One region of the Roseivirga sp. 4D4 genome, then DNA from elsewhere that is predicted to be linked to it. Evidence: riboswitches for the same ligand, from Rfam matches in the RefSeq annotation. Region 1 holds a riboswitch; the other holds the start of a gene.
What was found. A riboswitch is a leader RNA that binds a small molecule or an ion and turns the genes downstream of it on or off. The one in region 1 is predicted to bind S-adenosylmethionine.

Region 1 (6,412 bases):
TCACCTACTACATTCATTCCATCCATTAAAGGACCTTCAATCACATGAAGTGGCTTTGCGTGTTGCTGACGAGCTTCTTCCGTATCTTCCTCAATGAACTCTACGATACCCTTCACCAAGGCATGTTCCAATCTTTTCTCAACAGGTTCTTTACGCCACGCGTCATCCTTTACCTGTTTCTTACCTTCTCCCTTGACAGTCTCAGCAAACTCGAGAAGTCTTTCCGTTGCATCATCCCTTCTATTGAGCAACACATCTTCGACTCGTTCTAATAAGTCTTTAGGAATATCATCGTAAACCTCGAGCATAGTTGGGTTTACGATGCCCATATCCATTCCTTCTTTAATCGCATGATACAAGAAGGCTGAATGCATGGCCTCACGAACAGGGTTGTTACCTCTAAAGGAGAAAGACACATTAGAAACTCCTCCACTTACGTGGGCACCTGGAAGGTTTTCTCTTATCCAACGGGTAGCTCTGAAAAAGTCTGTAGCGTTATTATTGTGTTCTTCAATCCCTGTGGCTACAGGAAAAATATTCGGATCAAAGATGATATCTTCCTTTGGAAAGCCGACCTGATCCACCAGGACTCTGTAGGATCGTTCACAAATCTCGATTCTTCTTTCATAAGAATCTGCCTGTCCTTCCTCATCAAAGGCCATTACTATGACAGCGGCACCATATCTTTTTACCTTCTTGGCCTGCTCTATAAACTTTTCTTCTCCTTCTTTCAAAGAGATTGAGTTAACCACTCCTTTACCTTGAATACACTTTAACCCTGCTTCGATAATCTCCCATTTCGAAGAGTCAATCATGATAGGGATTCGAGCAATATCTGGTTCCGCTGCAATAAGATTGAGGAACTTCACCATGGCTTCTTTACCATCGAGCATCCCTTCGTCCATATTTACATCGAGTATTTGAGCCCCTCCTTCGACCTGATTTCGAGCAACTTCCAAGGCTTCATCATACTTTTCCTCTTTAATGAGTCGTGCGAATCTCAAGGAACCTGTGACATTGGTCCTTTCACCGACATTGATAAAATTCAACTCAGGTGTCACAATTAATGGCTCAAGGCCAGAAAGTCTTAGTGTAACTTTGCTCATCGGATTAAGCTTCAATAAGTTTTTCAATAGGACGCGGCTGATGTTTTGAAGCTACCTCCGCAATCATTTTTATGTGATCTGGAGTAGTACCACAGCAGCCTCCAACAATATTTAAGAAGTTATCTTCCAAGAAGCCGTCTATAAGGCTTGCCATCTCTTCAGGTGATTGATCATACTCACCAAATTCATTTGGTAGACCGGCATTTGGATGTGCACTCACATGAAATGGAGCCTTCTTTGAAAGTGTCTGTAGGTATGGTCTTAGTTGTTCAGCACCTAATGCACAGTTCAACCCGATGCTTAGCAGAGGTATATGTGATAACGAAACTAAAAATGCTTCCGTGGTCTGGCCAGATAAGGTCCTTCCACTAGCATCAGTAATAGTTCCTGAAACCATTACAGGCCATTCTTTTCCTCTATCCTCAAATACTTCTTGAATGGCAAATACGGCAGCCTTTGCATTTAGGGTATCGAAAACAGTTTCCACAAGCAAAAGATCCGCTCCTCCGTCTAAAAGGGCCTCTGCCTGTTGTCTGTAAGCAGTAACGAGTTCATCAAAGGTCACTGCTCTGAAGCCTGGATCATTGACATCTGGAGAAAGGGAAGCCGTTCTGTTCGTGGGGCCCATGGAGCCTGCTACAAAACGTGGCTTATGAGGTTCGCGAGCTGTGAACTCTTCTGCAACTTCCTTAGCAATCTTAGCCGACTGATAATTGATGCCATATACTGCATCTTCCAGGTGATAATCGGCTTGAGCTATGGTCGTACCACTAAACGTATTCGTTTCAGCAATATCAGCACCGGCCTCATAGTATAATCCATGAATCTCTTTGATGATGTCAGGACGTGTAATAGACAATAGATCGTTGTTTCCTTTTAAGGGATGATCGTGATCTTTGAACCTATCTCCTCTGAAATCTTCTTCCTCCAGTGTGTGCCTCTGGATCATGGTGCCCATTGCCCCATCCAAAACCAATATTCTATCCTTGAGGATTTCTTGAATCTTTTTCGCCATTCTTTTAATTATATGGCTTACCTAGAAAGTTAGAGAGTATCTATCCTCATCTTTTCCTCGATGGCTCGAGGCTAGGAATTAGCACCAGGTATTACCCAGGTTGCTAAGACATCATCGGGCCTAGTCCCTCCGTCTTTCTTGATAAGCAATGCAAATAAAATGATTTAGCGGAAATAGTTAATATGGTTTCCAAATTATTTAATGGAATACATCAGTTTGAAACTAAAGTTCAGCGAAGGCACTATTCCCTGGAATTCATCATCATAATCTCTACCGTACATACGGTCAAAATTTTCGGGTCTTCTTGCGTCTGGTGTGAAGTCTTGATTGATGAATCCAATTGCTCCTAAAATCTCTAGATCTATTGGGCCTATGAGGTGAGTAAGGAAACCGATATTCCAACGTACACCAATATCTTGCCTAGTAATTCCATAGGTCGCCTTTTCAAAGTACTCACAACCACTGCCACAGTCTAGCCTAAATACCCTAGTCCGATCATAATTGATTTCATTGAAGAGTAATTCAAGCCCAATGAACGGCAGTATACCAGTCCTTGGATTTCTATTCAACCAGCCTCTTAAACCGGATAAAGTCTGCGGTTCGCTGGCATACACTTTTAAAGTCACAGAGCTCTTAAATCCCGATTTATCGGCAAAATAGGTTACGTCATCTTCAAAAACATCCCAAGGCAAGATGCTTCCGTATCTATATTCAATGTTGAAGTTATTGCCCAAACGATGTTCTATAGCAGCAGTTACCGAGGGGAATCTCCAGGCTAGTTGAGTGGGAACAACTTTCACAGCAAATTTTGGTACTACCAGCTGACTATCTACTTCAGGTTGATAATACTCCTGCGCCTTTAAGTTGAGCGCAATGAGCATCAGCGTTGTGGTTAAAAGACTCTTAATCATTTTAATCAGCAGTTACGCTTCCCTGAACAGCACCTAAACTCGTATCACCATAGGTTATATTATAGAAACCATTATCAGTTCTAATAATAAGGTTCGTGTCTGATATAATTACATCTAAGGGAATTGCACCTGGTAACTCCTTGAAGTCTATCTCAGTCAAAGTTCCTGTATCGGTGTAGTGATACATGGTCAATCCGCCTTTCTCACAAACAAATAGTCGGGAATTACTTACAGCCAAGCCAAATGGCGATCGTGTTTCATACACTCGAAGTACTTTGGGGTTCTCAATATCAGATATATCGATAGCCTCCAAGAAGTCTATTGTTCCTGACCTGCAATCCGAAATCTTAAGAGTCGAAAATGCAATACCATCTCTCGCCACCACCGGATCACAAGCGGTCAAGTGCTCGTAAGAAGATATGTAACCAATTCTATCATCACTTAGAATCCCTAGAAAGTGAACAGCATTGCTGCTGCCAACCAACAGATTATTGTTACCGTACGGGAATATGGTTTCTAACTGCCCTCCTACAAATACTTCATTAACAAAGGTCAACTCTCCTCCAGGTTCTATGGTGTAGTTACGGACATTCTGACCATTTAAGACTACCAAGTGATTGTTTATAACAGTGAACTTGGCCAGCGATCCACCGGTACCTGTACCAGACAGTTCAGGACTGAAGTCATTGGCGTCATCGCTACAAGCAAAAAAGGCAAGTGTTATAAGTAATAGGATTGTCTTCTTCATCACTTGTAGCATTTAGGGTTTGTGATGGTCGTTAATCTCCAACCAACAATGATTCCTCTCGATTCATCTGGGCATTCGAAATAGTAGCCCGAAAGTGGTGGCAGCTGATCATCATACTCACCTGATTTTAGCACATCGAGGTCTCTTGAGATGATCTCAATATTATCCGGATCATTCACATCTATTGCCAATAAGGAGTTGTACTGATTCACATAGACAATTCCATTTCGAATGACCATGTTCTCGCTACCCTGAACCTGAAGAAAACCTCGATTTACAGGGTTAGATGGATCAGCATTGTCAATAATATGAATACCCTTTCCCACATCATTCAAGAAAACTAAATCTCCTAACACATAGATTTGACCTGGGTCTTCTACTGGCCGTGTAGCTGTGAGTGCTATGCTATTGTCAACTTCGGTTAGATAAACTGGTTCATAACCTACTACGTCTCCTTCCGGAAAGCTTGGAGGGGGCGTATTGAAACAGCTTGTGAGGAGACAAACCATCAGGAGCGTTAGAAAAATGGAGTTCTTCATAAACTAATAACTCTTATTCGACCGAAAGGCGCAACATTGTTGCATTAAGAATTTGTTAAGTATTCTCAGCGTTGCTTTGTGAATAAATTACCAAGCCTGCCCAACAAAACAGCGTGAAATGAATAAATTAATTGCTGTAAACTATAAGAATTGAAATTAGCTGCAATTGACATTGGCTCAAACGCCATTAGATTTCAGGTAACCAATGTGATCAACTATGATGGAGAACTCTCTTTCAAGCGATTAGAATACATTAGATTTCCGCTTAGACTTGGAAATGATGTTTTCAAAAATAGAAGCATTGGCCCTGAAAAGGAGGATAAGTTTTTCAGGCTGATGAACGCTTTTAAGTTATTAATCGATCTATACGAAGTTGATGACTATTATGCCTGTGCTACTTCTGCCATGAGGGAATCTCAGAATGGCAGAAGTATCGTTCGCAGCGTGAAGGAACTTTTGGGCCTACACATTCATATCATTGATGGTGATGAAGAGGCCAAATTCATCAACAATGTGGTGCTAAAAGACTTGCCCCCAGACACCTTTCTCCATATTGACGTTGGTGGTGGAAGTACTGAGTTGAATATCATAAACAACAGGTCCAATCTAAATTCCCAATCCTTCAAATTAGGCTCCGTGAGAACATTAGAACTGGAGTCTGCTTATACTGAAATGGAGAAAATGACCTCCTGGATTAAGGACAACCTTGGTAACAACATTGAAGAAATTAAAGCGATCGGCACGGGAGGCAATATCCAAAAGCTTTATGAACTCAGTCATAAATCGACCAAAGAGCGACTAGCCGAAATCGACAATTTAGAGGTGACTTTGGAATTTCTAAAAGACCTCTCGACTGATGAAAAGATCAACAGACTAAGACTTAATCCAGATCGTGCCGATGTGATTGTTCCCGCAGGGAACATTTATCTAAGTGCCATGAAGGCCGCTAAAGCTCAAGAGATTCTCGTACCTGATGTCGGTCTTAAGGATGGCATTATGCAGATGTTGTACGAGAAACACATACCCGATGCACTGTTGGGAATATGAATGCATAAAAAAAGGGACCGAAGTCCCTCTTTATATCGTTTCTAAAAATGCTAAACATCGACTTTGGCGTACTTGGCATTCTTCTCGATGAAATCTCTTCGAGGTGCTACCTCATCTCCCATCAAGACTGAGAACAAGTGATCTGCTTCAGCCGCAGAGTCAATTGTAACTTGCTTCAAGCTTCTGTGAGAAGGATCCATGGTCGTTTCCCAAAGTTGCTCTGGGTTCATTTCGCCCAGACCTTTGTATCGCTGCACATTCACAGTATCCTCTTTCCCTTCACCAGCCATTTCTCTTGTCAAGATGGCACGTTGTGCTTCATCCCAGCAATATCGCTGGTCTTTACCCTTCTTCAACAAGTAAAGCGGTGGTAAGGCAATGTAGATATAACCTGCATCGATCAATGGCCTCATATACCTGAAAAAGAAGGTTAGAATCAAAGTACGAATATGACTACCATCAATATCAGCATCCGTCATGATGATGATCTTATGGTAGCGTAGTTTTTCCATATTCAATGCCTTCTCGTCTTCCTCCGTACCGAAAGAGACACCCAATGCTGTGATCATATTCTTGATCTCATCATTGTCATATATCTTATGCTCTTGGGCTTTTTCAACATTAAGTATCTTACCTCTCAAAGGCAGAATGGCCTGGAAATTCCTATCTCGTCCCTGCTTAGCTGAACCACCAGCAGAATCTCCCTCCACAAGGTAGATTTCGCATAACCCTGGGTCCTTTTCGGAGCAATCGGCAAGCTTACCTGGCAAACCTGTACCCGAGAGTACATTCTTACGCTGAACCATTTCACGAGCTTTTCGCGCAGCGTGCCTGGCTTGAGCTGCCAAGATGACCTTAGAAACGATCTGCTTAGCACTTTTAGGATTCTCTTCAAGATAAGTACTCAAAGTCTCACCCACGGATGACTCAACTGCTCCAGTAACTTCTGAGTTACCTAGTTTCGTTTTTGTCTGACCTTCGAACTGAGGCTCAGCCACCTTCACAGAAATTACAGCTGTCAGTCCTTCTCTAAAGTCATCACCACT
Region 2 (6,412 bases), 3.0 Mb from region 1:
TTATTGATGATTTACTGGACGATTATTTCCTTGAAATTTATTCGAAAAGAAATTTATACTTAAGTCGATAGATGGGTATTCTACTCAAGTTCATATTATTCATTGTAGTCATCGGATGGATCTTTAGAGGTGTATCCAGATTCTTATTAGGTAATCTTTACAAACAGGCGCAGCAACAACAGTTTTCTGGAAATCAACAAAGAAGACAAACAGCACAACCCAAGGATGGAAATGTGAGTGTTGAATATGCACCTAAGAAGACTACCAAAAAATCAGCCGATAACTTCAAAGGTGGTGACTATGTGGACTATGAAGAAGTAGATTAATCAGCAAATACGACTAATAAAAAAGCCGAAACCCTGATTAGAGTTTCGGCTTTTTCTTTGGGTCAAACCACAACTATGGCATTTGATAAACCATCGCGTTGATGTGCATACCCGCCCCGACAGAGGCAAAAATAATGTTATCTCCTGGGTTGAGTTCATGGCCTTCCAACTCTCCCTTAAGAATTAGGTCTAACATTGTCGGTATTGTAGCAACAGAACTATTTCCCAATGTCTGAATGGTCATAGGCATCAATTGCTTCGAGTCCCCCATCACCCCGTATAGTTTAAATAGCTTATGCAAAATTGCCTCATCCATCTTTTCATTCGCCTGATGAATCAGGATCTTACTGATATCATCTAAACCAAGTCCAGCTCGTTCGATGGCACACTTAATTGCGTCAGCTACATTAGTGAGTGCATACTCATAAATCTTACGCCCTTTCATTTTGATGTAGCTACCCCCATGATCATTGAGAGACGCATTATAAGAAGGCCCCATAGCTAAATAGCAGAGCTCCTCACTCGCATCAGTTCTGGAACATTGAGCAATATAACCGCCATTTGAATCTTCGGAAGCTGAGAAGATAGTGGCCCCGGCACCATCGGCAAAAATCATTGAATCTCTATCATGTGGATCGACTGTCTGGCTTAAGGTTTCGCCTCCAATCACCATCACATGCTTGGCATCACCACAACGGATCATTTGAGTTGCCTGAATGGCTCCCTGTACCCAACCTGGGCAACCGAAAATGATATCGTAGCATGAAGTAGCCGGATTATTGATCCCAAGGTGTCCCTTCACACGTGCCGCAAGACTTGGCATCATATCGATGCGGTTATTGTCTTTCTGCATATCACCGAAGTTGTGCGCGAAGATGATATAGTCAAGATCTTCGGCATCCACATTACTATTTGCTAATGCCTTTTTTGCGGCAATCGCACCTAAGTCGGAAGCCTTCTGGCCTGGTTCTGCATAACGTCTTTCGCGAATTCCCGTGATCTTCTCAAATTTTCGAATAATCACGTCATTCGGATCAGCAAAGCGTTCTCCATTTTCTTGATAGAACTCGGTTTCCAAGAAGTGCTCATTCTTAACCACCCTTGATGGAATGCAGCTTCCCACTCCACTAATTACTACACTTGGTTTACTCATTATTAATGATTTCTAACCGCATCCCAGCAAGCTTCTGCTGCCTGCTCGATACGCTCCTCTGTTAAAGATTGGTTATGATCGATATGAAGTTTAGAAAGTGATACAATTGGTCCATAGAGTAATGATACAATTGTATAAAGCGGCAAGTCCTTCATTTCACCAGCCCGCTTTGATTCGACAAAAAATGACATAATGGGAGCCAGTATGATAAAACTCTCTTCTCGAGTAACATTACTCATAAAAGGTGCATACCTATACTGCTCAACAAATTGAAATTCCTTTGGGTGATCGATACAATAATTGATCAGGTTCTTCCAAAGGTGTTTAAACCGTTCCTTGTACGATCCTTCCTCGCGGTAACCATTCAACATGGCCTTAATCACTCGCCTCTTTATTGAAGTGAAAAGCTCGTTAATGAGCTGCTCCTTATTTTCAAAATAACGGTAAATCGTACCCGCACCCACACCTGCATGCTGGGCAATCATGGAAATAGGTGTTCCGTGAAAACCATGCTCACAGAGCAGTTCTAAAGTGGATTCAAGAATCGTTGATTTCTTATCAACTGTCTTATTATCAATCATATTTAGTGCGGAATGAACGTTCATTCCGCCCCAAAGTAAGAGAGTAATTTTTTACCTCCCAAGCAATTTCAACTCTTTTTAAACGAGAGTAGAATCATGTAATCTTTGGCGGGCGAAGACTTTTCGCCTATTTTTGCCTACTCTTTGAAAAAAATTAGACGATAACGCTACTGTATGTCTTGGTTTCAGCGAAAAATTAAGGGTATTACCACTCCAACCGATCAGAAGAAAGATGCCCCTGACGGCTTATGGTTTAAAACACCAGGTGGTACTATCGTTCACACCCGTGAATTGAAAAACAATGCCTATGTAAGTCCAGAAGATGGATTTCATGTTCGTATTGGTTCAAAAGAGTACTTTGAAATTCTCTTTGATGAGAACAAATTCACGGAGTTAGATGCTGAGATGACCTCAGGAGACCCACTTAAGTTTGTAGACAGCAAACCTTACCCAAAAAGAATCAAGGCGACTCAGGCAAAAAGCAACCTGAAGGATGCCGCAAGAACTGCACATGGCAAAATGAATGGCCTGGACCTAGTGGTTTGCTGCATGGACTTTGCCTTCATTGGAGGTTCCATGGGTTCCGTTGTTGGAGAAAAAATCGCCAGAGGCATTGACTATTCCCTCAAACACAAAGTCCCATTTTTGATGATTTCAAAATCAGGTGGTGCTCGTATGATGGAAGCTGGTTATTCCTTAATGCAAATGGCCAAGACCTCAGCTAAACTCGCTTTGCTTTCAGAAGCTGGAATACCTTATGTTTCTTTATTGACGGACCCAACCACTGGAGGTGTTACTGCATCCTATGCCATGTTGGGTGATTTCAATATTGCCGAACCAGGCGCACTGATTGGCTTTGCTGGTCCTCGAGTGATTAGGGATACTGTAGGAAAAGACCTTCCAAAAGGCTTCCAAAGCTCAGAGTTTGTACTTGATCATGGATTCCTTGATTTTATTGTCGACAGACGCGATCTCAAGAAACAACTGACCACTGTATTGAGGATGCTTCAGTAAGGAGGCAATTAAATTTTTCAAATTCTTTTTTGAAACATCATTTTGTGCTGCTACGTTTGCAGCATCAAGTCATTCATTTCCGTTCACGGAAAAGGATCGATTTATAAAGAAGCGTGGAGAGACTGGCTCTTTGAAGCGCTAGCAACCATTCCGAAAACCATTGGAAAAGGTGCTAAGTCCAGATCCCAAAGGGTGTCGAGTGACATTCGGGAGAATATAAATTGGTAAGTATGAAAAATCCATTTATTCCAGACGTATTGCATTCATCGAGTTCAGTTAACCTGATCCGAATTCGTATTACTTTCATTATTCGGGAAATTCTTTCCTGATTACTCAACTCATTCTTTTCACATAAAAGCACAGCTATGTTGAAAAACACTAAAGCAACAACTTTAGGGTTGAGTTCTAATGAGTACTCCCAATCCGAGTATTTGTTTTACGACTCCCCTTTTACACTAGAAAATGGTTCCGAGCTTCCTGAACTTCGGATCGTTTACAACACATTCGGTCAACTCAACCAAGATCAAAGCAATGTGGTCTGGGTATTCCATGCCCTTACCGCCAATTCCAACCCTTTTGAATGGTGGCCAGGTCTCATAGGTGAGAATGATTTTATTAATCCGAAGGAGCATTTTATTGTTTGCGCCAATATTATTGGTTCCTGCTATGGAAGCACAGGGCCTAAGGATTTTGATATCCGCAATGGGGAAAGATATCTACGAGACTTTCCTAATCTCACCATCAGAGATATGGTGAAAGCCCACCAATTACTACAAAAGCACCTAGGGATTCAGCGTGTTTTCCTCGGTATAGGAGGTTCCATGGGTGGCCAGCAAGCTTTAGAATGGGCCATTGATGATCCACAACTTTTTGAAAACTTGGCTTTGATTGCGACCTCTGCCAAAAGCTCCCCATGGGGAATTGCCATTCGGGCAGCACAACGAATGGCGATTGAATCTGATCCTTCCTTCTACTCTTCATCTCCAAAAGGGGGCTGGAAGGGGTTGGAGGCAGCCCGAGCTATGGCAATGATCTCTTATCGTAACCACAAAACTTTCAATAGCACACAACAAGATGCAGAAGGGCAACTGGATGATTTTAGTGCTGAAAGTTATCAGCGCTATCAGGGTGAAAAACTTGGAAGGCGCTTTGATGCTAGAACCTATTACACTTTGAACAAGACCATGGATACCCATGACGTTGGTCGTGGCAGAGGTGGTATTGAAAAAGCCCTGGCCAAGATCAAAGCCAATGTTCAGGTGATCGGGATAGAAGGCGACCTCTTATTCACAACGGAAGAGCAACATCAATTGGAACAGCTTATTCCAAATGCCAAGCTCGATTTTGTGCCTTCGAAATACGGTCATGATGGCTTCTTAGTAGAAGCCCCAAGCATCAGTAAACTACTTCAAGACTTTTTAAGCACGCTTTCATGAAAAATATCAGAATAGGACTTTTTGGTTTTGGCTGCGTAGGCCAAGGCCTTTACGAAACACTCAACAACTCGAAAAACTTCTCAGGCGAGATCAAGAAAATCTGTATTAAGAATCCTGATAAACCGAGAAGCTTGGATAACAACTTGTTTACTACCCAAGCCGATCGAATCCTTAATGACTCAGCCATTGATGTCATAGTGGAATTGATAGATGATGCTGAAGCCGCATTGGACATTGTAACAAGGGCCCTAAAAAACGGTAAGTCAGTAGTAACTGCTAATAAGAAAATGGTTGCCGAAAACCTCTCTTATCTGGTGGATTTACAAGCAAGCACTGGGGCAGCCCTTCTCTATGAAGGAGCCGTGTGTGGCAGTATCCCAATCATCAGAACTTTGGAAGAGTACTTCGGTCATGAGCCGTTGAATGAGATCAAAGGTATTTTTAATGGATCTACAAACTACATACTCACAAAAGTATTTGAAGAAAATCTCGATTATAAAACTGCGCTTTCGCAAGCCCAGTCCCTAGGCTTTGCGGAGTCAGATCCTACACTTGATGTCAAAGGTTTCGATGCAAAATACAAATTGAGCATTCTATTGACTCATGCTTTCGGTATTCATGTTCCGCCAGCACAAATTGTCAATTTGGGTATTGATCACATTAAACCAGCCGATCTGGAATATGCTAGAGAAAAGGGTTTTGGAATTAAACTCATTGCACAAGCCAAGCGCATTCATGACAGAGTATACGCCTTCGTCACGCCCCAATTTATTAAATCAGATCATAGTCTTCATAACGTAAAAAATGAGTTCAATGCAGTCACTTTGAACGGTGAGTTCTGTGATGATCAGCTTTTTATTGGTAAGGGAGCCGGTAGTCTGCCCACTGGGGCAGCAGTTTTATCAGATGTCTCTGCCCTAAGCTATGACTATCGATATGAGTATAAAAAGCACTACAACTTAGGCAAACTACCCTTTAGCAATGATTCATTACTAGAAGTCTATGTGAGCTTTGATAATCCTCATGAAATCGATCTGGAAGATTTTGAGAGTATACATCACAAGTACTTTAGCTTCGATCACAGCTATGTGATTGGTAAAATGTGTATTAACCATCTTTTAGATGGGAAATGGCTAAACAATCCTAAAAACAATATTGTTCTCTGCGCAAACGGTACGGAAAGTTCCTTAGGAAGTCTCTGTGTCAAAGCACTAAATGCTGAAATTGAAGAGTTGAAAAAGGGGCAAGAATTGCTTGAAAAAATCACCGTATAGGCTTGATTTTAAGAGGGCATCTTTTTTCTAAATCACCTACTGATTTAAGCTTTTAGTGAATATATTTGTAGCCCCGACAAGTCGGGGTCTTTTAGATTCAAATTATTGATTTAAAATCGATTAATAGATGTCATCTATCATAATTACGTCAATCGTTGCGTTCTCCGCAGTCATCCTTCTGCTAGTATTGATCTTGCTTTATGCTCAATCAAAATTAGTTCAGTCTGGCGATGTCAAAATCATCATCAACGGTGATGAAGAGAATCCTGTCGTTGCAGCAGCCGGTTCTACTCTGCTGAACACGCTTTCTGGACAGAAAATATTTTTACCATCAGCTTGCGGTGGTGGTGGTACTTGTGCCATGTGTAAGTGTACCATTAACGAAGGTGGAGGAGACGTTCTTCCTACTGAAGTTGGTCACTTAAGCCGCGCAGAGCAAAAAGAAGGTGTGCGTTTGACATGCCAGGTAAAAGTGAAGAATGACATGCGCATTCATATTCCTGAGGAAATCTTCGGTATTAAGAAGTGGGAATGTGAAGTAGTTTCTAACTACAACGTGGCATCATTCATTAAAGAATTTGTGGTGAAACTACCTGAAGGCGAAACACTAGATTTCGAAGCGGGTGGA

Region 2: another riboswitch for S-adenosylmethionine. It lies ahead of metX (homoserine O-acetyltransferase family protein); the one in region 1 lies ahead of BFP97_RS20910 (homocysteine S-methyltransferase family protein).

The regions. Positions count from the first base shown of each region.
Region 1 is NZ_MDGP01000001.1:885,667-892,078, reverse strand. Features, by position in the region: gene metH (methionine synthase) at 1-1,106, opposite strand, end outside; gene BFP97_RS20910 (homocysteine S-methyltransferase family protein) at 1,111-2,121, opposite strand; SAM riboswitch class I at 2,165-2,269, opposite strand; gene BFP97_RS03870 (hypothetical protein) at 2,316-3,032, opposite strand; gene BFP97_RS03865 (hypothetical protein) at 3,034-3,780, opposite strand; gene BFP97_RS03860 (hypothetical protein) at 3,780-4,319, opposite strand; gene BFP97_RS03855 (Ppx/GppA phosphatase family protein) at 4,470-5,366, shown strand; gene gyrB (DNA topoisomerase (ATP-hydrolyzing) subunit B) at 5,417-6,412, opposite strand, start outside.
Region 2 is NZ_MDGP01000001.1:3,901,389-3,907,800, reverse strand. Features, by position in the region: gene carB (carbamoyl-phosphate synthase large subunit) at 1-71, shown strand, start outside; gene BFP97_RS17055 (DUF4834 family protein) at 72-326, shown strand; gene BFP97_RS17050 (3-oxoacyl-ACP synthase III family protein) at 400-1,479, opposite strand; gene BFP97_RS17045 (TetR/AcrR family transcriptional regulator) at 1,482-2,060, opposite strand; gene accD (acetyl-CoA carboxylase, carboxyltransferase subunit beta) at 2,235-3,074, shown strand; SAM riboswitch class I at 3,173-3,297, shown strand; gene metX (homoserine O-acetyltransferase family protein) at 3,440-4,510, shown strand; gene BFP97_RS17030 (homoserine dehydrogenase) at 4,507-5,784, shown strand; gene nqrF (NADH:ubiquinone reductase (Na(+)-transporting) subunit F) at 5,912-6,412, shown strand, end outside.